Regions from separate parts of the Rhodoferax sp. SPJ21 genome, predicted to be linked through region 3. Evidence: riboswitches for the same ligand, from Rfam matches in the RefSeq annotation. Region 3 holds a riboswitch; each other region holds the start of a gene.
What was found. Region 3 has a riboswitch for thiamine pyrophosphate ahead of AC4BBN_RS17095 (FAD-dependent oxidoreductase). Riboswitches for the same ligand answer to the same signal wherever they lie in the genome.
Positions count from the first base shown of each region.

Region 1 (7,203 bases), on a different contig from region 3:
AAATTCCAGCAGGCCGTTCAAGCTTCCCATATTTGCAATCCTGCAATAGTGTTTCTTTAATTCAATGGATTATCAACTTACAGGCAAGAAAATACGATACGAGCTCTTATCCCCTGGAGCCTGTATGTCGCCTGCTTTGCTAGCCCTTATCACGTTAAGCGCTTGTACTTTTGCCCTCGGCTTTGCCGAATTCGTGGCGGTCAGCCTGGTGCCCGCCATGGCCGCGGGCACCGGCCTGGGTCTGGGCGCGGTCGGTTTGGTGGTGGGCGTGTACGCCATCGGAGTCAGCATCGGCGCACCGGTGTTGAGCGCCTGGCTGGCCTCCGCGCCCCGGCGGCGGGTGCTGGCGGTCAGCATGCTGCTGTTTGCCGTGGGCAATGCGGTCACGGCCCTGAGCAACTCCTTGCCCTTGCTGCTGGGCAGCCGCTTGCTGGCGGGGCTGATGCACGGCGTGGTGCTGGCGCTGGCCGCATCCACCGCCGCCAGCACTGCCGGGCCTGCCCGCAGCGGCCAGGCCATTGCCACCGTGTTTGGCGGGCTGACGCTGGCACTGGTACTGGGTGTGCCGCTGGGCACGCTGGCCAGCGGCACCGTGCGCTGGCAGTTCATTTTTGCCGCCATCGCACTGCTGTCTGCGGTGAGCGCAATAGCACTGCTGCGGTGGGCTCCGGCCAGCACCGGATTGCTCGCATCGGCGGGCCAAAGTCGGCCCGGCGTCTGGGCCACGGTGTCTAACCTGCCCACATTAATGCCCGTCGCCACCACCGCCCTTGCCTATGCGGGCTCGTTCACTGGCTTCACCTACATCGCGGTACTGCTGGCGCAGAGCACCCATTTGGGAGCCCAGGGCATCACCGGCATGTTTGCCCTGTACGGGGTCAGCGCGGCGGTGGGCAACACCCTGGGAGGCCGATTTGTAGACCGGGTGGGCAGCCGCAGCGCCGCGCTGTGCGTGGTCGGTGGACTGGCGCTGGCGCTGCTGGGCGCAGCCCTGGGCGCGGCATCGGCCCTGGCCATGGCGGTAGTGATGGTGGTCTGGGGCCTGGCATCGTTTGGGGCGGTGCCGGTGCTGCAAAAAACCGTGCTGGTCGCCGCACAGCACAACCCGGTGGGCAGCCCGGAGCTGGCCTCGGGCATGAACATCGCGGCCTTCAACCTGGGCATTGCCGTGGGCTCGGTGGCAGGCGGTATCGCCAGCACGCATTCACCCCAGATGCCCATGTGGGTGGGCCTGGTGCCTCTTTTTTTCGCGGCTATTTTGGCCACACGTCTAGCCCCTGCCGTTCGGTCTATCCATCCGGCACGGGGTGCATTTAACCAAGCAGGAGTATGAATATGGACATCACCCACAAACACATTGCCATCGCCGGTGGCAGCTCGGGCATCGGCTTTGCCGTTGCCGCATTGGCACTTGAGCGCGGCGCACGCGTCACCATTCTGGGCCGCTCGCAGGCCAAGCTGGCCGATGCCCGCCAGCGCCTGGGCGGTAGTGTGGCCACCGTTTCCATGGACCTGGGCGATGCGGCCTCCGCAGCCGCTGGGTTCCAGACGCTGGGCGCGTTTGACTACTTTGTGTCTACCGCTGCCGACCTGACCTACAGCCCCCTGGCCAGCATGCCGCGCGATGCGATTGAGCGCATGCTGGCAGGCAAGTTCTGGGGGCCGGTGCACCTGGTGCAGTTTGGCCTGCCGCAGTTACAGCCGGGCGGCTCCATCCTGCTGTTTTCTGGTCTGGCCGCCGACCGCCCTGCGCCTGGCACGGCCATGGTGTCGGCTCTGAACGCAGGCGTGGAAGGCCTGGTGCGGGCGTTGGCGGTAGAGCTGGCCCCTGTGCGCGTCAACGCCATTTCGCCCGGCGTGGTGGACACCGAAGGCTGGGCCTTCATGGACGAAGCCAGCCGCAGCGCCTTCTTTGCAAGCCTGGCCAGCAGCCTGCCCGCGCGCCGCATTGGCAGCCCTGCAGACCTGGCCGATGCCGCCCTGTTTGCGCTGACCAATCCCTATCTGACGGGCGAGGTGCTGCACGTCAACGGAGGTGGCAGCCTGGGCTAAGGGGGCAGCCGTCTAGTTGCGAATAAAAACAGCCGCTAGCGCTTATATATTGGTCGTTAGCAGCTATTTTATTTATAGCATTACGCTTGCACAATCGGGATCACGCCGTTCACCGGCACATAGATTTCGCCACCGCCGGACTTGAACTCCTCGGACTTGTCCTGCATGCCTTGCAGCGCGGCCTCTTCCTCGCTGACGCCCAGGTTCTTGGCGTATTCGCGCACTTCCTGGGTGATCTTCATCGAGCAGAACTTCGGACCGCACATGGAGCAGAAATGCGCCACCTTGGCCGAGTCCTTGGGCAGGGTTTCGTCGTGGAATTTCTTGGCGGTTTCCGGGTCCAGCGACAGGTTGAACTGGTCCATCCAGCGGAACTCGAAGCGGGCCTTGGACAGCGCGTCGTCGCGATAGCGGGCACCGGGGTGGCCCTTGGCCACGTCGGCGGCATGGGCGGCGATCTTGTAGGTGATGATGCCGGTCTTCACGTCGTCACGGTCAGGCAGGCCCAGATGTTCCTTGGGAGTCACGTAGCACAGCATGGCGGTGCCGAACCAGCCGATCATGGCCGCGCCAATGCCGCTGGTGATGTGGTCGTAGCCAGGGGCGATGTCGGTGGTCAGTGGGCCCAGGGTGTAGAACGGCGCTTCGTGGCAGTGCTTAAGCTGCTCGGTCATATTGGCCTGCACCATGTGCATGGGCACGTGGCCGGGGCCTTCGATCATCACCTGCACATCTTGCTCCCAGGCCTTCTGCGTCAGCTCGCCCAGGGTGCGCAGCTCGGCGAACTGGGCTTCGTCATTCGCGTCCGCACCGGAGCCGGGGCGCAGGCCGTCACCCAGCGAATAGCTGACGTCGTAAGCCTTCAGGATCTCGGTCATTTCATCGAAGTGGGTGTAGATGAAATTCTCTTTGTGGTGCGCGATGCACCACTTGGCCATGATGGAGCCGCCACGCGAGACGATGCCGGTCATGCGGTTGGCAGTGAGGTGGATGAAGGGCAGGCGTACACCGGCATGCACGGTGAAGTAGTCCACGCCCTGCTCAGCCTGTTCGATCAGCGTGTCGCGGAAGATTTCCCAGGTCAGGTCTTCGGCGATGCCGCCCACCTTTTCCAGCGCCTGGTAGATCGGCACGGTGCCGATAGGCACGGGCGAGTTGCGGATGATCCAGTCGCGCGTGGTGTGGATGTTCTTGCCGGTGGACAAGTCCATCACCGTGTCCGCGCCCCAGCGGATCGCCCAGACGAGTTTTTCAACTTCTTCTTCAATGCTGGAGGTGACGGCGCTGTTGCCAATATTGGCGTTGATCTTCACCAGGAAGTTGCGGCCGATGGCCATGGGCTCGACTTCGGGGTGGTTGATGTTCAGCGGGATCACGGCGCGGCCACGGGCCACTTCGGAGCGCACGAACTCGGGTGTCACCACCTTGGGGATGCTGGCGCCAAAGCTGTTGCCGGCCAAGCGCTGGTCGCGCTCGGTATTCGCGGCGTACTGCTCCATCCATTCCAGCTTCTGGTTCTCGCGCAGGGCGACGAATTCCATCTCGGGGGTGATGATGCCTTTGCGTGCGTAGTGCATCTGCGACACGTTGGCACCCGCCTTGGCGCGGCGGGGCGTGCGCTGCAGACCGGCGGCCTGGGCGCGCAGCAGTTGCAGGGCGTCGTGCTCTTCGCTTTGGCGGCCGTCGTCCAGCGCCTTGCGGATGCGGGCGGCATAGGCCTCAGAATCGCCACGCGACTCGATCCAGCCTGCGCGTAGGGCTTGCAGGCCGGCGCGCACGTCGATTTGGGCTTGCGGGTCGGTATAGGGGCCGGAGGTGTCGTACACCGCCACGGTTTCGCCGTTGCTTTGCAGAATCTCGCGTACCGGCACGCGCAGGTCGGGGCGGCTGCCCTGGATGTAGCGCTTGGTGGAGGCAGGCAGGGGGTCGCAGGCGTAGTTGAGCAGCTGGACGAATTTATCGGGCGCGTTCATGGTGGGTTCTCCTTTGGAAGTGGGAGCCCGAAAGCGCAGCCAGACCGCGCAAACTCCCAAGGAGAACACCCATGATGGGTGGTGAGACGACACCGCCCCGCAAAGGGACAGCATCGTCAAGCTCTTCTTACGCTGGTATGAACCAGATCAAGTTCGCGGGTTTGGATTTCCATCTCAGCGCAGCTAACTGCACACCCCGGGCAGCGCGGAGTGTACGACAAACACATGAACAGCTGCGTACTAGATACCGCTCAAGACAGCATCCATCGCGGCAACAATATCGTCCGCACGGTCTCGCACCGCAACAACTTTGGACTTGAGATGCCGCTTGTCCAACGGTGCTGCCTCAAACGGCACCAGCATCAAAGTTTGGCCCTTGACCTGCAGCAGCGGGCACAGGCGGCGCGGCAAGCTGCTGGACGGCAGGCTGGTGATGGCCAACGGAACCACCATGCGCGTGGCCAAGGCTTTCAACAAATCACTTTGGACATCCACCACATAGGGGTAGACATCCCGCATGCGCGGGCTGGGGTTGGGGTACACGTCATACTGCATTACCAAACCCGCAGGTCGTCACACCACAGGCCTTGCTTTTCAAAACGGGCGTTCTGTTCGTCAATCCAGGCTTTATGGGTTTGGTTGAAAGACTTTTGCCGCTGGGCCAGGGTCTTGCTTTGGCTCGCAGCCTTCAGCGCCTCAAAGTCCTGGGCCGACAAGATCACGCTGTCAATGCGGCCGTCTTTTTCCACAAAAACGGGCTCTGTTTTGGCTTGCGCGCAGACGTAGCCGAAGCGGTTCTTGGCTTCAGTCGCGGTAACTTGCATGGCTCAGCTCCTTCAGTTGGCTTTAGCCATTTTAGCCACCTCAGCTTCCAAACCGCTTGTCCTGCTCGTACGGGAACACATCAAACACATGACCAGCCTGGATGCGCTCCTTGTGGGCTTGCCAGAAGCCGGCGTCCAGCAGGTCAGCGTGGTGCTTCATGAAGACTTCGCGCACGGCGGGGTTACCCAGTAAAAACGGCGCAAAGGTCTCTGGGAACACATCCTTGGGACCCACGCTGTACCAGACCTCGCCGCTCATCTCGTCTTCTTCGTTGCGCGGCTCGGGCACTTTGCGGAAGTTGCAGTCGGTCAGGTATTCGATCTCGTCGTAGTCGTAGAACACCACCTTGCCGTGGCGGGTCACGCCAAAGTTTTTCCACAGCATGTCGCCCGGGAAGATGTTGGCGGCCACCAGGTCCTTGATGGCGTTGCCGTACTCGATCACTACGCGCTCGATCTGTGCACGGGCACGCGGGTCGTTCGGCCCCTGGTCAAACGCTTCCTGCAGATAGATGTTCAGCGGGATCATGCGGCGTTCGATGTAGACGTGCTTTAGGATGACCTCCAGCTGGCCGTCGCCATCCCGGTCGCGGATCTCCATCTGGCTGGGCGCGAACTTTTCGATTTCTGCAACCAGGTCGTCGGAGAAGCGGTCGCGCGGAAAGGCCACGCCGCTGTATTCCAGCGTGTCGGCCATGCGGCCCACGCGGTCATGGTGTTTCACCAACTGGTACTTGGACTGGATCTGCTCGCGGCTGGTGTCCTTCTGCGGGGGAAAGTAGTCCTTGATGAGCTTGAACACATAGGGGAAAGAGGGCAAATCGAACACCAGCATCACCATGCCCTTGATGCCGGGCGCGATGCGGAACTGGTCGCTGGAGTGGCGCTGGTGCTGCAGCAGGTCGCGGTAGAACAGGGTCTTGCCCTGCTTGGCCAGGCCTAGCGCGTTGTAGATTTCATTGCGCGGTTTGCGCGGCATCATGCTGCGCAAGAACTGCACATAGGCGCTGGGGATTTCCATCTCCACCATGAAGTAGGCGCGCGCAAAGCTGAACAGGCGCAGCATGTCATCTTCGCCAAACAGCGCGGCATCTATCACCAGTTGGCCCTGGGCGTTGTACAGAATGGGCAGTGCAAACGGCAGCGCGTTGAAGCCGTTGATCACCTTGCCGCACACATACGCGCCCTTGTTGCGGAAGAACAGGCCCGACAGCACCTGGAACTGGAAGTTGGCGCGCAGCGTGAACTCGCCCAGTTGTTGCAGCAGCGCCTGCAGCACATGGCCGCAGTCGCGCGCCAGGTCGTCGAACGGGCGGCGCAACTCAAAATCCTGCACCATGCGCTGCAGTACCTCACCCATGGTGTCGCGCGATGGGTAGTATGCGCGCCAGGTGGGGCGCTTCTCCGCAGGGTCGTTCTCGATGTACTCGGTGCTGACCGCAGGGCGCACAAAAATGAAGCCGTTATGGAAGTAGCTACGGTGCAGTATCTTGGTGGTGACCGAGTTGAAGAAGGTCTCGGCCAGCTCGGGCTGGTGGTGGTCTACCAGCAGGCTGATGTAGTGCAGCTTGACCTGCGGCCACACTTCCTGGCCCTGCTCGCCCGCCTGGAACTCGCGCTCCAGCCGGGTGCTGCATTCGCGCACACGCAGATCGTAGAACTCGATGCGCTCGCGCTGGCCCCGCTGCTGGGCGCTCCAGTCGGCCGTTTCAAACCGGTGCTTGGCGCGTGCCGACTCGGTACGGAACAGGCGGTAATGCCGGTTGAAGCCATCCATGATGGCCTTGGCGATACGGTGTGCGAGCGGCGAGTCCAGCCTTTGCGAAAACATGGATTGCTATTGATTAAATAGCTGTCAGCGCATGTATTACGTGCGCTTTGCGCTGGAAACCTTCTCAACAGCAGCGCGGTAAACAGTATCCAGTTCGTCCACACCGCCGACGCTGATCTGCAGGTTTTGCAGCAGGCCGTCGTGGATGCCGTACACCCAGCCGTGCACCACGACCTTTTGGCCGCGAGCCCAGGCGTCCAGCATGACGGTGGACTGGCACACGTTCACCACCTGCTCGATGGCGTTGAGCTCCACCAGCGCGTCATGGCGGTGGGGTTCGGCAATGGTTTCCAACAGACTGCGGTGGCGGTCCCGCACGTCCTGGATATGGCGCAGCCAGTTGTCGGCCAGACCCACGCGCAGGCCAGACAAGGCAGCCGCCACGCCGGAACAACCGTAATGCCCCACCACGGTGATGTGCTCTACCTTGATCACATCCACCGCGAACTGCACGGTGGACAAGGCGTTCAAATCGGAATGCACCACCACATTGGCCACGTTACGGTGCACGAACACCTCGCCC
Region 1 is NZ_JBYZMO010000001.1:1,279,369-1,286,571, forward strand. Features, by position in the region: gene AC4BBN_RS05830 (LysR family transcriptional regulator) at 1-30, opposite strand, end outside; gene AC4BBN_RS05835 (MFS transporter) at 125-1,333, shown strand; gene AC4BBN_RS05840 (SDR family oxidoreductase) at 1,336-2,052, shown strand; gene thiC (phosphomethylpyrimidine synthase ThiC) at 2,133-4,025, opposite strand; TPP riboswitch at 4,132-4,234, opposite strand; gene AC4BBN_RS05850 (CcdB family protein) at 4,266-4,580, opposite strand; gene AC4BBN_RS05855 (prevent-host-death protein) at 4,580-4,849, opposite strand; gene aceK (bifunctional isocitrate dehydrogenase kinase/phosphatase) at 4,890-6,680, opposite strand; gene can (carbonate dehydratase) at 6,717-7,203, opposite strand, start outside.
Region 1: linked by a shared signal. The riboswitch ahead of thiC (phosphomethylpyrimidine synthase ThiC) and the one ahead of AC4BBN_RS17095 (FAD-dependent oxidoreductase) in region 3 are both predicted to bind thiamine pyrophosphate.

Region 2 (7,203 bases), on a different contig from region 3:
GCTCTGGTGGTCTACCGCCACAGAGCGTTCGGTGAAGTCGTCGCCCAGCACGTCGCGCAGGCGTTCGGTCAGCGCGGCTATGTTCTGGGGGGAAGGGCAGGCGCGCCACTGCTCGACCAGTTTGCCTTCGTGCCAGATGGCAAAGCCTACGTCAGGCCGGGCCAGCGCATGGCGGCGCACGGCTTCTACGCAGTGGGCCAGCTCGGTGGCGTCGGTCTTCAAAAACTTGCGGCGGGCCGGGGTGCTGAAGAACAGCTCTTTGACCTCCACCGTGGTGCCGGTGCTGCGCGCCACGGGCTTGAGTTCGCCGCTGCGGCCGTCCAATAAAAATGCATTCGGTTGGCCGCTGGCGCGCGAGGATATTGCCATGTCAGCTATGGAGTTGATAGCGGCCAGGGCTTCGCCACGGAAACCCATGGTGCCCACGGATTCCAGCTCGTGTAGGTCGCGGATCTTGCTGGTGGCGTGGCGCTTCAGGGCGATGGGCAGCTCTTCCATGGGGATGCCGCCGCCATCGTCTTCCACCGCAATCAGCCGCACGCCGCCGGCCAGCAGGCGCAGCGTGATCTGGGTGGCCCCGGCGTCCAGCGCGTTATCGACCAGCTCGCGCACCACCGAGGCGGGGCGCTCCACCACTTCGCCGGCGGCGATCTGGCTGATGAGTTCATCGGGCAGCTCGCGGATCACGCGGCGGGGACTGGGGGACAGCAGGGGGGAGGAGATGGATGCGTTCACCGGATGATTTTAGAGGGCGCGGTTGGCCCGTAGCCGCTGTGCGGATTTGCGTGCAACTACAGCCATAAGTCCTGGCTGCTGGCCAGTTCCAGTCCGCGCCTTTGCATGTCCTGCAAAAACATTTCGTGCTGCAGCTGGAAGCCGCCCACCGGGCTCATGCAGTCGGTCAGCAGCACGATGCGCTGGGGTTTGTGGCGTGCCAGGTGGTCCACGATGTGCTCGGTGGTGGCGCGCACGCAGTGGCTGCTGGCCTCGCCGGCAATCAGCAGGGTATCGGCCTGGTCCATGGCGGCCATCAGCGTGTGGTTCAGGCCGGTGGCTTCGTCCTGCGCGTCGGGCACCTCGGCCATGACTGCGCTGTAGTGCTCGGTCCAGGGGTTGCTGCCCTTGCTTAGCTTGGTGACGCTACGGCCCTGCTGGTCTTCCCAGTCGTTGTAGGCGGCGTGCACATCGGCGTGTACGTTGTGGCCCCAGGTGCCGATCTCGCAGTGCACTGGCCAGACCATCAGGGTGTAGCGCCCGCGCGCTTCGAGCGCGTCCAGATAGGCCAGGCTGCGGCCCAGGTGCGCCGGGTCACGTGGCCGGTACAGGCCGGCGTTCACGTCCGCGGCCGTGATGGTGGTAAACGGCGCGACGGCATTGCCGTCGCCCTGCAGCCAGAACGTAGGGTGGGCAATGTCCAGCCTGTGGTGCGAGTCCAGTGTGACGGTGATGTCCGACAGCCGGGCCGCATATTCGCGGATGAAGGCTGCCAGCCGCTGCATGTCGGCATGGGCGCCGGTGACCGGCAGGGCAGGGGTGCCGCAAGCGTCTGGGGGGAGATCGCAAAAATCGTTTTGGGGGTCGATGATGAGCAGATGGGTGTGGCGTGTCATGGCTGTCTTCCGTTTGTCTTGCGATGCTGGTGATAATCAGCGCCCATGGACATTCTGATGCAACTTCTCGACTTCATTCTGCACGTGGACAAGCACCTGCAGGCTTTTGTAAGCAATTACGGCATGTGGGTTTACGCCCTGCTGTTTCTGATCATTTTTGTGGAGACCGGCGTTGTCGTGATGCCGTTCCTGCCGGGTGACTCGCTGCTGTTTGTGGTGGGCGCCATGTGCGGTGTGGGGCTGATGTCCTACCCGCTGTCGGTCGGCCTGCTGCTGGCCGCGGCCATTTTGGGCAACCAGAGCAATTACGCCATTGGTCGCTATCTGGGCCCCAAAGTGTTTCAGTGGGAAGACTCGCGCTTTTTCAACAAAAAGGCCTTCAACCAGGCCCATGGGTTCTACGAGCGCTATGGCGGCCTGACCCTGGTGGCTGCGCGCTTCATGCCGTTTCTGCGCACCTTCGCACCGTTTGTGGCGGGCGTGGCGGTGATGAACCGGGCCAAGTTTGTATTTTTTGACGTGCTGGGCGGCGTGCTGTGGGTGGTGGGCATCGTCACCATCGGCTACTTCTTTGGCAATTTCCCCTGGGTCAAGCAGCACCTGGACAAGATCATCTGGGCCATGATTCTGGTGCCCACTGCCATCGTGGCGATCGGCGCCCTGAAGGGCCGTATGGCCGCCAAGGCCTGATACCCCATCTGCCTAAATTTTGGGCACTGCAAGCTTTGTCTTTATAAATCAAAGACTTAGCTTGCATATACAAACGCTTGCCGAACTTATCCACATGTTTGTCCAGTGCCAGCAGGGAGAACTTTTTGCCTCAGCGCTTTTTTGCAATGCGACGGTAAAAAACTTGTCGGGCTACAGCGTGGCGGAGCTGTTTTAGGTTAGGTATTTTGTTCTCAGACGGGCCCAGGCAGGCCATACAAAGCGTTTCTGAGGATCTGCCTAAAAATTAGGCATCGTAAGCTTTGTCTTTATGAATCAAAGACTTAGCCTGCATATACAAACGCTTTCCCGGCTTATCCACAAGTTTGTCCAGCGCCAGCAGGGAGAACTCTACAATCCCACGCTTCACCGGGGGTGCCTGCTGCAATGCGGGCTGAGAAATACCCCACACACCTGATCTGGGTCATGCCAGCGTAGGGAGCGTGATGGGGCTGCGGCCTTCCATGCGCCCCTTGCTGGCGCATTGAAAGGCATGCATGTTCCACCGCCGCGCTTCTGCTTCTAGTACACGCCGTACGTTCATCGGGGCCGCCACCGCGCTGGCCGCTCTCTGCAGCTTCCCCGCTCTGGCGGCCAACAATGAACTGCGCGTGTTGGTGCACAGTTCTTTCGATCTGCCCAAGCCCTTGCTGGCCCAGTTCGAGGCCGATGCCGGTGTCAAGCTCAGCCTGATCAAGGCCGGTGACGCCGGTGAAATGTTGAACAAGCTGATACTGACCCGCGCACAACCGATTGCGGATGTGGTGTTTGGCCTGGACAACGCGCTGGTCGCCAAGGCCCAGGCCGCCAAGGTGCTGGAGCCCGTAACCTTTACCAAGGGCTCGCCGGTGGCCCAGGTGGGCGCGAATGTGGTGGCGGTGGACTATGGCTTTGTCACGCTGAATTTTGACAAGGCCGCCTTCGCCAAGAGCGGCCTGGCCTTGCCCAAGACGCTGGAGGATCTGGCCCAGCCAGCCTACCGCAACCTACTGGTGGTGCCTAACCCTGCCACCTCCAGCCCCGGCTACGCTTTTTTGCTGGCCACGGTGGCCGGTATGGGGGAAGAAAAAGCCTTTGACTGGTGGGGCCGCATGCGCGCCAACGGCGTGAAGGTGGTGAAGGGCTGGACCGAGGCCTACTACACCGAATTCAGCCGCAACGGCGGCAGCCGCCCCCTGGTGGTGAGCTATGCCACCAGCCCGGCGGCTGAGGTGTTCTACAGCAAGGAAAAGATCAGCGAATCGCCCACCGCCAACCTGTTCCTCAAAGGCGGCGTGTTCCGCCAAGTTGAGGGTGTGGCCCTGGTCGCGGGTGGCGGGCAGCGCGAAGCCGCCGCCAAATTCATACGCTTCATGCGCGCTGGCACGGTGCAGCAAGCCCTGCAAACCAGTATGTGGATGTACCCGGTGGAGGCCCACACGCCCCTGGCCGATGTGATGCGCCATGCGGTCGAGCCCACCGCGTTTGACAGCCTGCCCGCCGACACCATTGCCGACAAGGGAACGGCCTGGGTCGCCCGCTGGACGCAGGTGGTTCTGAAATAGTGGCCTGAACTAGTGACTATTACCCGCCGCCAGAGCTTGCTGGCAGCGCTGCCGCTGCTGTGCCTGGCGGTGCTGCTGGTGGCGCCGGTGCTGCGCCTGGGCTTCGAAGGCTTCTGGGGAGATCTGGCCACCGGGCCCGCGCCGTCGCTGTGGGCGGTTTGGACTGACCCGTATCTGCGCTGGCGCGTGCTGTGGTCGCTGCTGCAGGCGGGTGCCACCTGCGCGGCGGCGTTGCTGCTGGGCCTGCCCGTGGCCTGGGTGCTGGCGCGCTGGGAGTTTGCTGGGCGCCGCCTGGTTTTGCGGCTGCTGATGTTGCCCTTCGTGGTGCCCACCTTGGTGGCCGCCGTGGGCGTGCTGGCGCTGTGGGGGCCGCATGGCCTGCTGAGCAATGCCTTGGGGCTGGCGCTACAGGACACACCCTGGCTGCTGCTGTATGGCAATTTGTTTTTCAACCTGTGCGTGGTGGTGCGCGCAGGGGTGGATGCGCTGGAGCAGGTCAATGCCCAGCGCGTGGCCGCCGCCCGCAGCCTGGGTGCCAGCCCGTGGCGGGCCTTCTGGCGCGTGGAGTGGCCGGCAATCGCACCCTGGCTGGCGTCCAGCCTGTGCCTGGTGTTCTTGTACTGCTTTGCCGGTTTTGGCCTGGCCCTGGTATTGGGTGGCCAGCGCTATGCGACGGTGGAGGTGGAGATTTACAGCCTGGTCGCGCATGAGCTGCAGCTGGCCCCGGCCAGCCTGTTGGCGCTGTGGATGCTGCTGCTGACCGGCGCTGTGGCCTGGGGTTATGCCGCCCTTGAAAAACGCCTGGCCACGCCCGGTCGTGTGCAGCCCATGGCGCGCCGCCGCCCCAGCCGGCCCGTGCATTGGCTGGGCCTGTGCGGTGCGTGTGCGGTGCTGGTGTTTTTCTGCGCCGCTCCCATTGCAGCCATTTTGTGGCGCGCGGTGCACGCGGGCTGGCAGACCTGGGCGGTGCTGCTGGAGGCCGATACCCTGGCTGCGCTGTGGAACACCTTGCGCTTTTCGGCCGTCGCGCTGCTGCTGGCTACCGTGCTGGGGCTTTTGCATGCCTTGGCGGCGCAGCAGTCGCTGGCGATGCGCGCGGCGGCTTTCTTGCCGTTTGTGGTGTCGCCTATCACCGTGGCCTTTGGCCTGCTGCTGTTGTACCCGCAGTGGACCGCCAGCCTGGCGCTGCTACTCTGTGCCTACGCGGTACTGGCTTACCCCTTTATCGCCAAGTCCCTCGCGGCCGCTTTGGACAGCCTGCCCGCGCATGTCTCCCAGGCGGCGCGCAGCCTGGGTGCCAGCCCCTGGCGGTTGTTCTGGCGTGTCACGCTGCCGCTGGTGGCGCCTGCGCTGCGCCGGGGCATGGCGTTTGCGGCCGCCACGGCGCTCGGCGAATTTGCCGTCACCCTGTTTCTATCTCGCCCCGAATGGGCCACGCTGACCACCTTGATTTACCAGCGCCTGGGCCGGCCCGGTGCGGCCAACGGCGACGCGGCGCTGGTGCTGGCCTGCCTGCTGATGGCGCTGGCCTTGGCGGCGTTTGCGTTGATCGAAGGCCCGCGACGGGCCGAACCCACCCATCCTCCCCATGCTTGAACTGCAATCCATCACCAAACACTATGGCGCGCGCTTGCTGGCCGACCAGCTCAGCCTGCAGGTGGCCGAGGGCGAAATCGTGGCCCTGCTGGGCCCGTCGGGCAGCGGCAAAAGCACGCTTTTGAAAATGGCGGCCGGGCTGGAAGAGGCCGAGTCCGGCAGTGTCTGGTTCGACGCGCAGGACATCACCCGGCTGCCACCCGAGCGGCGCGGCTTTGCCCTGATGTTCCAGGACTTTGCGCTGTTCCCGCACCTGGATGTGCGCGACAACGTGGCTTTCGGCCTGGTGGAGCAGCGGGTGAAAAAGGCCGAGGCCCGCCAGCGCGCCGAGGCCATGCTGGCGCGCTTCGGCCTGGCCAGCCACGCCCGCCACCGCGTATGGACCTTGTCCGGCGGCGAGCAGCAGCGTGTGGCCCTGGCCCGTGCCCTCATCACCGCGCCGCGCGCCTTGCTGCTGGACGAGCCGTTTTCTGCGCTGGATGCGGCTTTGCGCCAGGGCTTACAGGCCGAGTTTCGCCAGCGCATCTTCGAAGCTGGTATGGCCGCCGTGCTGGTGACGCACGACGAGGCCGAAGCCCGTGCCATGGCCACGCGCGGCCTGCGCCTGGTGGATGGGCGTTTGCAGAGTTTGTGGTAATTGCTATTGATTCAATAGCTGCTTGCGCATGATTTACCTGCGCTAGAGGCTGATTTCACCTACAACCCGGTTGCGGCCGGCATGCTTTGCCTGGTACAGGGCATGGTCTGCGCGTTTGACCGCATCTTCGAAGCTTTCCTGCTCGCGCATCAGTGCAATGCCCAGTGAGGCCGTGATGTTCAGGCTATGGGTCTGGCAGCTCACGGGGTGGTCCGCGATGGCGCGGCGTATACGCTCCGCACGAGCCTGCAGACCATCCATCTGCACACCGGGCAGTACGCATAAAAACTCTTCTCCACCCCAGCGGGCCAGGCTGTCCGACGCCCGCAGCTGGGAGGTCATCCTGCCCACTATGGCCACCAGCACCTGGTCGCCCGCGTCGTGCCCGTGCTGGTCGTTGACCTTCTTGAAATGGTCGGCATCGACCATGATCACGCCCAGCGGGCGGCTGCTGTTGCTGTTGGCCGGGCCACGCGCACCGGCACTACTGTAGCGTTCAGACAGGGCGCGCCGGTTCAGACAGTGGGTTAAGGGGTCGTGGGATGCCAGGTGTTCTACCTCCTCGACCAGGCGTGTCAGCTCTTTGTTCTTTTGCGTCACCTCCTCGGCGAGTTTTTGCATTTCGAAGTGGTTGAGGATCTGTTTTTTCTGCAACTGCCGGGAAGAGAAGCCGTAAACCTGGACCATTCCAAAGCCAATTGCGCTCGCAGCTATTGCGATAGCCGAGAATCCGTCTGCCTGGCCCACGGCAAGAACGAATGTGCTGCCTATCAGACCTGCGCTAAATGCCGCGAGTAGCTCCCAGCGCAGACACATATTGTGGATGGCGAAAATACCCACCAGCACCAGTATGGAGAAGTTGCTGACGAAGGCCAGGGGCTGCTGCCACAAGTCCGGTAGCCAGGACGACAAGCCCCAGCAACTACCCGATAACAGCACGCCGCACATCTGCCGGCGCAGGTAGCGGTTTCGGGTGCGCGCGTTGTGCAGCTGCGTGCGTGCTCGTACGGCCAGCACATGGTTGATGATTTCGCAGCACACTAAGGCGCACACCCACAGCGCCAGAAGGGTATGCGGGACATAGTCCTTGAGGACGAAGGCCTGCAGG
Region 2 is NZ_JBYZMO010000001.1:154,479-161,681, reverse strand. Features, by position in the region: gene mutL (DNA mismatch repair endonuclease MutL) at 1-735, opposite strand, end outside; gene AC4BBN_RS00650 (cysteine hydrolase family protein) at 792-1,610, opposite strand; gene AC4BBN_RS00645 (VTT domain-containing protein) at 1,656-2,300, shown strand; TPP riboswitch at 2,680-2,777, shown strand; gene AC4BBN_RS00640 (thiamine ABC transporter substrate-binding protein) at 2,816-3,862, shown strand; gene AC4BBN_RS00635 (ABC transporter permease) at 3,875-5,458, shown strand; gene AC4BBN_RS00630 (ABC transporter ATP-binding protein) at 5,451-6,095, shown strand; gene AC4BBN_RS00625 (GGDEF domain-containing protein) at 6,138-7,203, opposite strand, start outside.
Region 2: linked by a shared signal. The riboswitch ahead of AC4BBN_RS00640 (thiamine ABC transporter substrate-binding protein) and the one ahead of AC4BBN_RS17095 (FAD-dependent oxidoreductase) in region 3 are both predicted to bind thiamine pyrophosphate.

Region 3 (7,203 bases):
TCTACCTACCTCAATGATTCTAAAGCCCCTTCTTTTTGCCATTGCAAGTATCGGTTTCGCCTCTTTTCAGGTTTGCGCGCAGGTGCCTAGCAACCTGAAGGACGCGGTTGAAAAAGCCGTTCTGCAAAATCCGGAAACCAAGTTTCGCTACCAAAACCTGTCGGCAGCGCGTAGTGAGCAAGATGCAGCCAAAGGGGCCTTCCTTCCCCGGGTGGATTTGATAGACGCCGCAGTGGGTCGCTACCGCGCTGCCAGCCCCAGCTTGGGGGACCGCGCCTACAACGGAGCCAGCGCGACTCTGCAGCTGCGTCAAACCCTGTTTGATGGCAAGGCCACTGCCAGCGAAGTGCGCCGCTTAGGGCACAACCGACTGGTGTCCTACTATGAGTTGCTAGACAGCAGCGACCAGATTGCGCTGGAAGCCATCCGCACCTATCTGGACGTGCAACGCTACCGCGACACGCTGGCCCTGGCGCGCGATAACTACGCGGCCCATGTCAGCGTGCACCAGAAAATCAGTGAACGTGTACGCACCGGCGTAGGCCGTCGCGTGGACCTGGAGCAAGCTGCCGGCCGGCTGGCGCTCGCCGAATCCAACTGGTTGACGGAAGCCAGCAACCTGCATGACGTAACCGTGCGCTACCAACGCCTCACGGGCGAGGTACCAGCCGCAACGATGGCTGCCTTTCCGGTACTAGACAGCTACATTCCTGCGCGTTCGCAGTTCCTCGAAGCGGCCATTGCCCACAATCCGCAGTTTCTGGGCGCGGTGTCCACCATCCGCGCCTACCAGGCCGACCTGGAAGGACGGCGCGCAGCCAATTGGCCCACGCTGGAGTTCCGCGCACGGCAAAGCACGGAGCGCAACCAGGACGGGGTACCCGGCCACTACCGCAATGGTGCGCTGGAGCTGGTTCTGAACTACAACCTGTACCACGGTGGCAGCGACAGCGCCCGTATCAGCCAATATGCCGCCAAGCTCAACGCTGCCTATGACCTGCGCGACAAAGCCTGCCGCGACCTGAGCCAGACCGCACAAATTGCCTTCAACGACATCCAGCGCCAGGGCCAGCAAATAGCGCTGCTATCGCAGCATGAGCTATCCACTGCCAAGGCACACGAAGCCTACCGCCAACAGTTCGATATTGGCCAACGCTCGCTGCTGGATCTGCTGGATACCGAAAACGAACTATTCCAGGCCCGCCGCTCATTGGCGAATGCCGGCTTTGACCTGCAACTGGCCAAGGCCCGCGTACTGGCGGCATCCGGCAATTTGCTGAGCGCCTTGCAACTGCGCCCGCTGGAAACAGAAATGCCACCTGCACCGGGTGGCAACACTGAAAACGACGCACTACTGCAGTGCAATCTGGCCATGCCCGAAGCCATTGAGCTGGACAAAACCGGACTCCCTTCGCTGTAACAGACAGACTGCAGCCCTCCACGGGCTGCAGCTGCGCAGCGTTTAAAACTCTTTGACGATCGAGTAGGTCAGGCCCGCAGTGCCCAGCATGTCGACCTGGGCATGCCAACCGGAATCAAACTTCCAGCCTACTGCCGGCACGATGGCGGGCGAGAAGCCATTGTGATTCAGGGGCACCTTGTTCTCATAGGGTGGCTTGTAGCCATACAAGATGCCCGCCGACCATTTCAGGTACACCTTGGGATAACTGTCAAACACGCCGTAATAACTCTTGCCCAGGTAGACGTAGCCGCTGTCCTGGCCAAAAGAGTTGGTGAACAGCGCCAGTCCGTAAAAGCTGTTGTCGGCGGTGGACTCACGCTCCAGGCCCAGCAAATGCACCGGGCGGTGCTCCGGGTTGTAGCTGTAGTGGGTGGTGTGCGGGCTGAACTCGATACGCCAACGGTGGGGCTGGTCTGCACTGTCGGTGGCGGTCTGGGCCATCGCACTGCCGGTCAGGCCGAGCAATGCGCAGAAAACAAACTGCCAGGGGCGGATGAAAGCGTCCATAGTATTCAGGGATGTGGGGTAAGAATGCTCGAGCCGGCGCACCGCGCACCGGCCCAAAAACAGCCGCAGATTGTATCGCTACAAAATTAATAGCACATTAAGCAGCTAACACCTGCGCCAAACGCCCCATGCACCACAAGGTGGCGCCACGATAAAATCCTGCGTCCCTGCGCCAGCACTGGCCCGCGAGCTACAGGCCCCACAGACCAGCATCATTTGTATGGAGCGAACACATGGCTCAGCCATCCTTTTTCAATAACGAGGCCTTAACGCCGATACCGCAGGCGCAGCGCGTCTTCGGCTGGTCGGCCCATGCCGCACTCTGGTTCAGCCTGGGGGTTGGCCTGCTGGTGATGCAGATCGGCGCCTATCTGGTACCCGCCGTCGGCACGCGCGATGCCGTGCTGGCAATTGTGCTGGGCTCCCTCGTCGGCTCCGGCCTGCTGGCCTGGACGGCGCGCATTGGCTGCGACAGCGGCCTGTCCAGCGCAGGCCTGATGCACGCCACCTATGGCAGCGGCTTTGCACGCCTGCCGGTAGTTCTGAACATTGTGCAACTGCTGGGCTGGACCGCGTTTGAACTGGTGGTGATGCGCGACGGTACCTTGGCCATTGCCAAGGAGCATTTCGGATGGATGCCGCAAGGCAACCAAGGCACCCTGCTGGTCACCCTGCTGTGGGGCGCACTGCTGACCGCGCTGATGGCAGGTTCCATGTTGACCCTGGTGCGCAAATTCATCAGCCGCTACGGCCTGCCGCTGGTGGTGCTGTCGCTGCTGTGGCTGAGCTGGCAGTTCGGCCGCAAACTGATGGAGTCTGACCTGCACGCCTTCTGGACCCGGCCAGGCGACGGCAGCATGGGCCTGCTGTCGGCCATGGACCTTGTGATAGCCATGCCCGTGTCCTGGCTGCCACTGGTGGCCGACTATGCGCGCCATGGCCGCCAAGGCCGCAGCGCAATGAGCGGCACCTGGCTGGGCTATGCGCTGGCGAATATCTGGTGCTACGCGCTAGGTGTGATGGTGGTCACCGTGGCCGGCCCCGATACCGACCTGGTCACCGCGCTGCTGCTGGCCCAGGGTGGGCTGCTAGCCCTGGGCCTGGTCCTGGTGGACGAAATCGACAACGCCTATGGCGACGTGTACTCAGGCTCGGTCTCGGCCCACAGCCTGGCACCGTGGTGGAGCGTACGGCGTTGGGGCCTGCTGCTGGCCGTGGCCTGCACCGGCCTGGCACTGGTGCTGCCCATGCACAGTCTGGAGCCATTTTTGACCTTGCTGAGCTCGGTTTTTGTGCCACTGTACGGCGTGATTTTGGGCCGCTTGTCGCAAGGCACGACCACCGCGTCGCAACGCCTGGTGGAGCCCAGCGCAGCCCTGTTGTGGATAGCCGGCATTGCGGTCTACCACCTGCTAACCAACTGCGCACCACAGTTCGGCGCCGCCCTACCCACGCTGGCCCTGGTGTTCTTCGTGGCCTGGTTGACGCGGCCTTTACGCATTACCTACGCGCTATAGAAAAGAGAGCTGCTTGCGCAGGTAAAACCTGCGCTACAGCCCTATTTCTTATAAATTCTCACGCAGCCAGCACCTGCATGGGCAGGGGAGCGAAGCCGTGGTTCAAAGGCCCATGGCCCTGCCCTGTGTGCACATGGGCGCCGGCTTGTATCGCGCCACGGATATAAGCCCGGGCCTGGCCCACAGCCTCCGTCAACGCCAAACCCTGGGCTAGATACACCGCGATCGCAGACGACAGCGTGCAACCCGTGCCGTGGCCGTTGTGCGTAGCAATGCGGGCCGAGTGCCAGGGCTGGCGGCTGCCGTCGCGCTGGCCAAGCAAGTCCACCACGGTATCGCCCGGCAGGTGACCACCCTTGAGCAGCACAGCGGGCGCACCCAGCGCCAGCAAATCCGCCACGGCCGGCTCCAGCGTCTGCACCGTATCCACACTGCGGCCCAACAGCAGGGCCGCTTCGTCCAGGTTCGGCGTGACCACGGTGGCGCGGGGAAACAGCTGGTCCACCAGCACCTGCACGGTCTCAACCGCCATCAAGCGGTCACCGCTGGTAGCCACCATCACCGGGTCCAGCACCACGCGTTGCAGCTGGTACTGGTCTATGGCCCAGGCCACCACCTCCACCATCTCGGGTGAATGCAGCATGCCGATCTTCACCGCGTCAGCACCGATATCGTCCAGCACCGCCTGCAACTGGGCCTTCAAGAAGGATGCCGGCACCGGGTGGATGGCGGTCACACCCCGGGTGTTCTGTGCGGTCAACGCGGCCAGCGCCGTCATCCCGTAGCAGCCCAGCGCCGCAAAGGTTTTCAAATCGGCCTGGATGCCCGCGCCACCGCCGCTGTCAGAGCCGGCAATGGACAACAGGCGCAGATAGCGGGGAGAAGAGTCAGAAATAGTCATGCCGAAATTATCGGGCCAGCGATGTGATGTAATCCGGGCTTGCGGATGAAACAGGGGTGTCTGGTACGCGATCCAGACTGAGAAAAACCCTCATACCCGATCCAGATCATGCTGGCGTGGGAAGTTTCTATCAACGACAGCGCCTCGTTTCGTCCCATGTTGAGTTTTTGCAATCGGACGACACCTTGGCCACCCCACTCTCCACCACCATTCTTGGCGCAGGCCTGATGGGCCGCTTGCTGGCCCTGGCGCTGGCACGCGCGGGCCACGCTGTGCAGGTCTTTGAGGCCGGCGGACCCGAGGCAGAGGGCGCTGCCGCCCGTGTGGCCGCTGCCATGCTCGCGCCGCTGGCCGAATCGGCCATCACCGAAACCAGCGTGGTGCAAATGGGCCAGCATGGGCTCACGCGCTGGCCGGAACTGATGGCCGAACTGGACACGCCGGTGTTCTTCCAGCGCAACGGCACGTTGATACTCTGGCACCGACAAGATGCCTCCGAGGCCAGCCGCTTTGGCCAGCAACTCGCCGCCACCTGTCAGCAGCTACCCAGCCTGCCCGCACCGCAACAGCTGGATGCCGCAGCCATCGCCACGCTGGAGCCCACCATCGGCAACCGCTTCAGCCAGGGCCTACTGCTGCCCGGTGAAGGCCAACTGGACAACCGAGGCTTACTCAATGCCTTGCTACTGCAATTGCAACAGGCGGGTGTCACCATGCACTGGCACTGCCCGCGCCAGCCAGAAGATGTCCACAGCGACTGGGTGTTTGACTGCCGTGGCCTGGGTGCAAGCGAACAATGGCCGGCCCTGCGCGCGGTGCGCGGCGAAGTGCTACGCTTGCACGCACCGGGCGTAGAGCTGCAGCGCCCGGTGCGCCTGGTACACCCGCGCTATCCGCTGTACATCGCCCCCAAACCCGGCAACGTATTTGTCGTGGGAGCCACCGAGATCGAATCCGACGATATGTCGCCCATGAGCGTGCGCTCCAGCCTGGAGCTACTGAGCGCAGCCTACAGCGTGCACAGCGGATTTGGCGAGGCGCGCATCGTGGAAAGCGCCACCCAGTGCCGCCCCACCCTGCCCAACAACCTGCCCGCGATCCGGCGCATCAAGCCGCGCACGCTGCAAATCAACGGCCTGTACCGCCACGGCTTCCTGATCGCACCCGCCATGCTGGACGTGGTGCTGGAGCTGGTGCAGCACGGCACGTCCGCGCTGGCAGCGCAATTCGACCTGGCGATAGAAGAAGCATGAACGTCACCATCAATAACATCCCCCAGACTTTGCCCGCAGGCACCACGCTGGCCGACGCGCTGGCGCAGATGCAGGCGCAGCCGCCGTTTGCCGCCGCCGTCAACAAGGCCTTTGTGCCGCGCGCGCAGCACCCGCACACGGTGCTGGCCGAGGCCGACAGCATAGAAATCATCCACCCCGTCACCGGAGGCTGACACCATGTCCCACGACCCTCTCATCCTGTACGGCGAAAGCTTCGCCAGCCGCCTGCTGCTGGGCACCTCCCGCTACCCCTCGCCCAGCACCATGGCCGACGCCATCACCCGCGCCCGCCCGGCCATGCTGACCGCCTCGCTGCGCCGCCAGAACCTGGGCGGACAGGACAAAAGCCCCAATGGCTTCTGGGAACTACTACGGCAAACCGGGGTGCCGGTGCTGCCCAACACCGCCGGCTGCCACGGCCTGCAAGAAGCCATCACCACCTCCCACATGGCACGCGAGGTGTTCGACACACCCTGGATCAAGCTGGAACTGATAGGCGACGACTACACCCTGCAACCCGACACCTTGAACCTGGTGGAGGCCGCCAGCCGCCTCATCAAGGACGGCTTCAAGGTACTGCCCTATTGCACCGAGGACCTTGTGCTGTGCCAACGCCTGGTAGACGTGGGCTGCCAGGCCGTCATGCCCTGGGCCGCGCCCATAGGCACGGGCAAGGGCCCGATCAACCCCTACGCCATGCAGGTGCTGCGCGAACGCCTGAGCGTGCCGCTGCTGGTCGATGCCGGCCTGGGTCGCCCTTCGCATGCCTGTCAGGTCATGGAATGGGGCTATGACGGCGTGCTGCTGAACACCGCCGTGGCCCTGGCCCAAGACCCCGTCACCATGGCCGGGGCATTTGCCGATGCGGTGGCCGCTGGGCGCAGCGCATTCCTGGCCGGCGCCATGCTGGAACAGCAAGCCGCCCAACCCAGCACGCCGGTGCTGGGCACGCCGTTCTGGCACCACGCACAGGAATAAGTCCATATGCACTCTGCCCTCACCCAAAGCATCCTGGACCACCATAGCGCCATGGCGCTGCCCACCAGCGACGCGGTATTTGACGCCAGCCTGAGTGCAGCTCTGCAACTAGGCTTCATCCCGACTGACGCCCATTGCATCGCCCAGGCCTGGCAAGCCCAGGCTGCGCGCGCCGGCAACACCAGCGACTGGCCCACCGCACCAGAAGACTTCGGCCTGGCTCCCTGGCCACGCGAACAGACTTTTGCGCCATGCCCGCGCCAGCTGGGCCTGTACGCAGTCCTGCCCGACGCCGCCTGGGTCGGCCGCATGGCCAGTGCCGGCGTACCCACGGTGCAGCTGCGCTTCAAGTCCGAAGACGCCGACGCCATTCGGCGCGAAGTCCAGGCCGCAGTAGTTGCCGTGCAAGGCACACCCGCCCTGCTGTTCATCAACGACCACTGGCAGCAGGCCATCCAGGCCGGCGCCTACGGGGTCCACCTGGGCCAGGAAGACCTGGACCTGCTGAGCGCCGACGATTTGCATGCCATTCGCAGCGCCGGCCTGCGCCTGGGCATCAGCACC
Region 3 is NZ_JBYZMO010000003.1:387,214-394,416, forward strand. Features, by position in the region: gene AC4BBN_RS17075 (TolC family outer membrane protein) at 83-1,420, shown strand; gene AC4BBN_RS17080 (hypothetical protein) at 1,463-1,969, opposite strand; gene AC4BBN_RS17085 (purine-cytosine permease family protein) at 2,203-3,486, shown strand; gene thiD (bifunctional hydroxymethylpyrimidine kinase/phosphomethylpyrimidine kinase) at 3,545-4,387, opposite strand; TPP riboswitch at 4,430-4,527, shown strand; gene AC4BBN_RS17095 (FAD-dependent oxidoreductase) at 4,573-5,640, shown strand; gene thiS (sulfur carrier protein ThiS) at 5,637-5,834, shown strand; gene AC4BBN_RS17105 (thiazole synthase) at 5,839-6,639, shown strand; gene thiE (thiamine phosphate synthase) at 6,646-7,203, shown strand, end outside.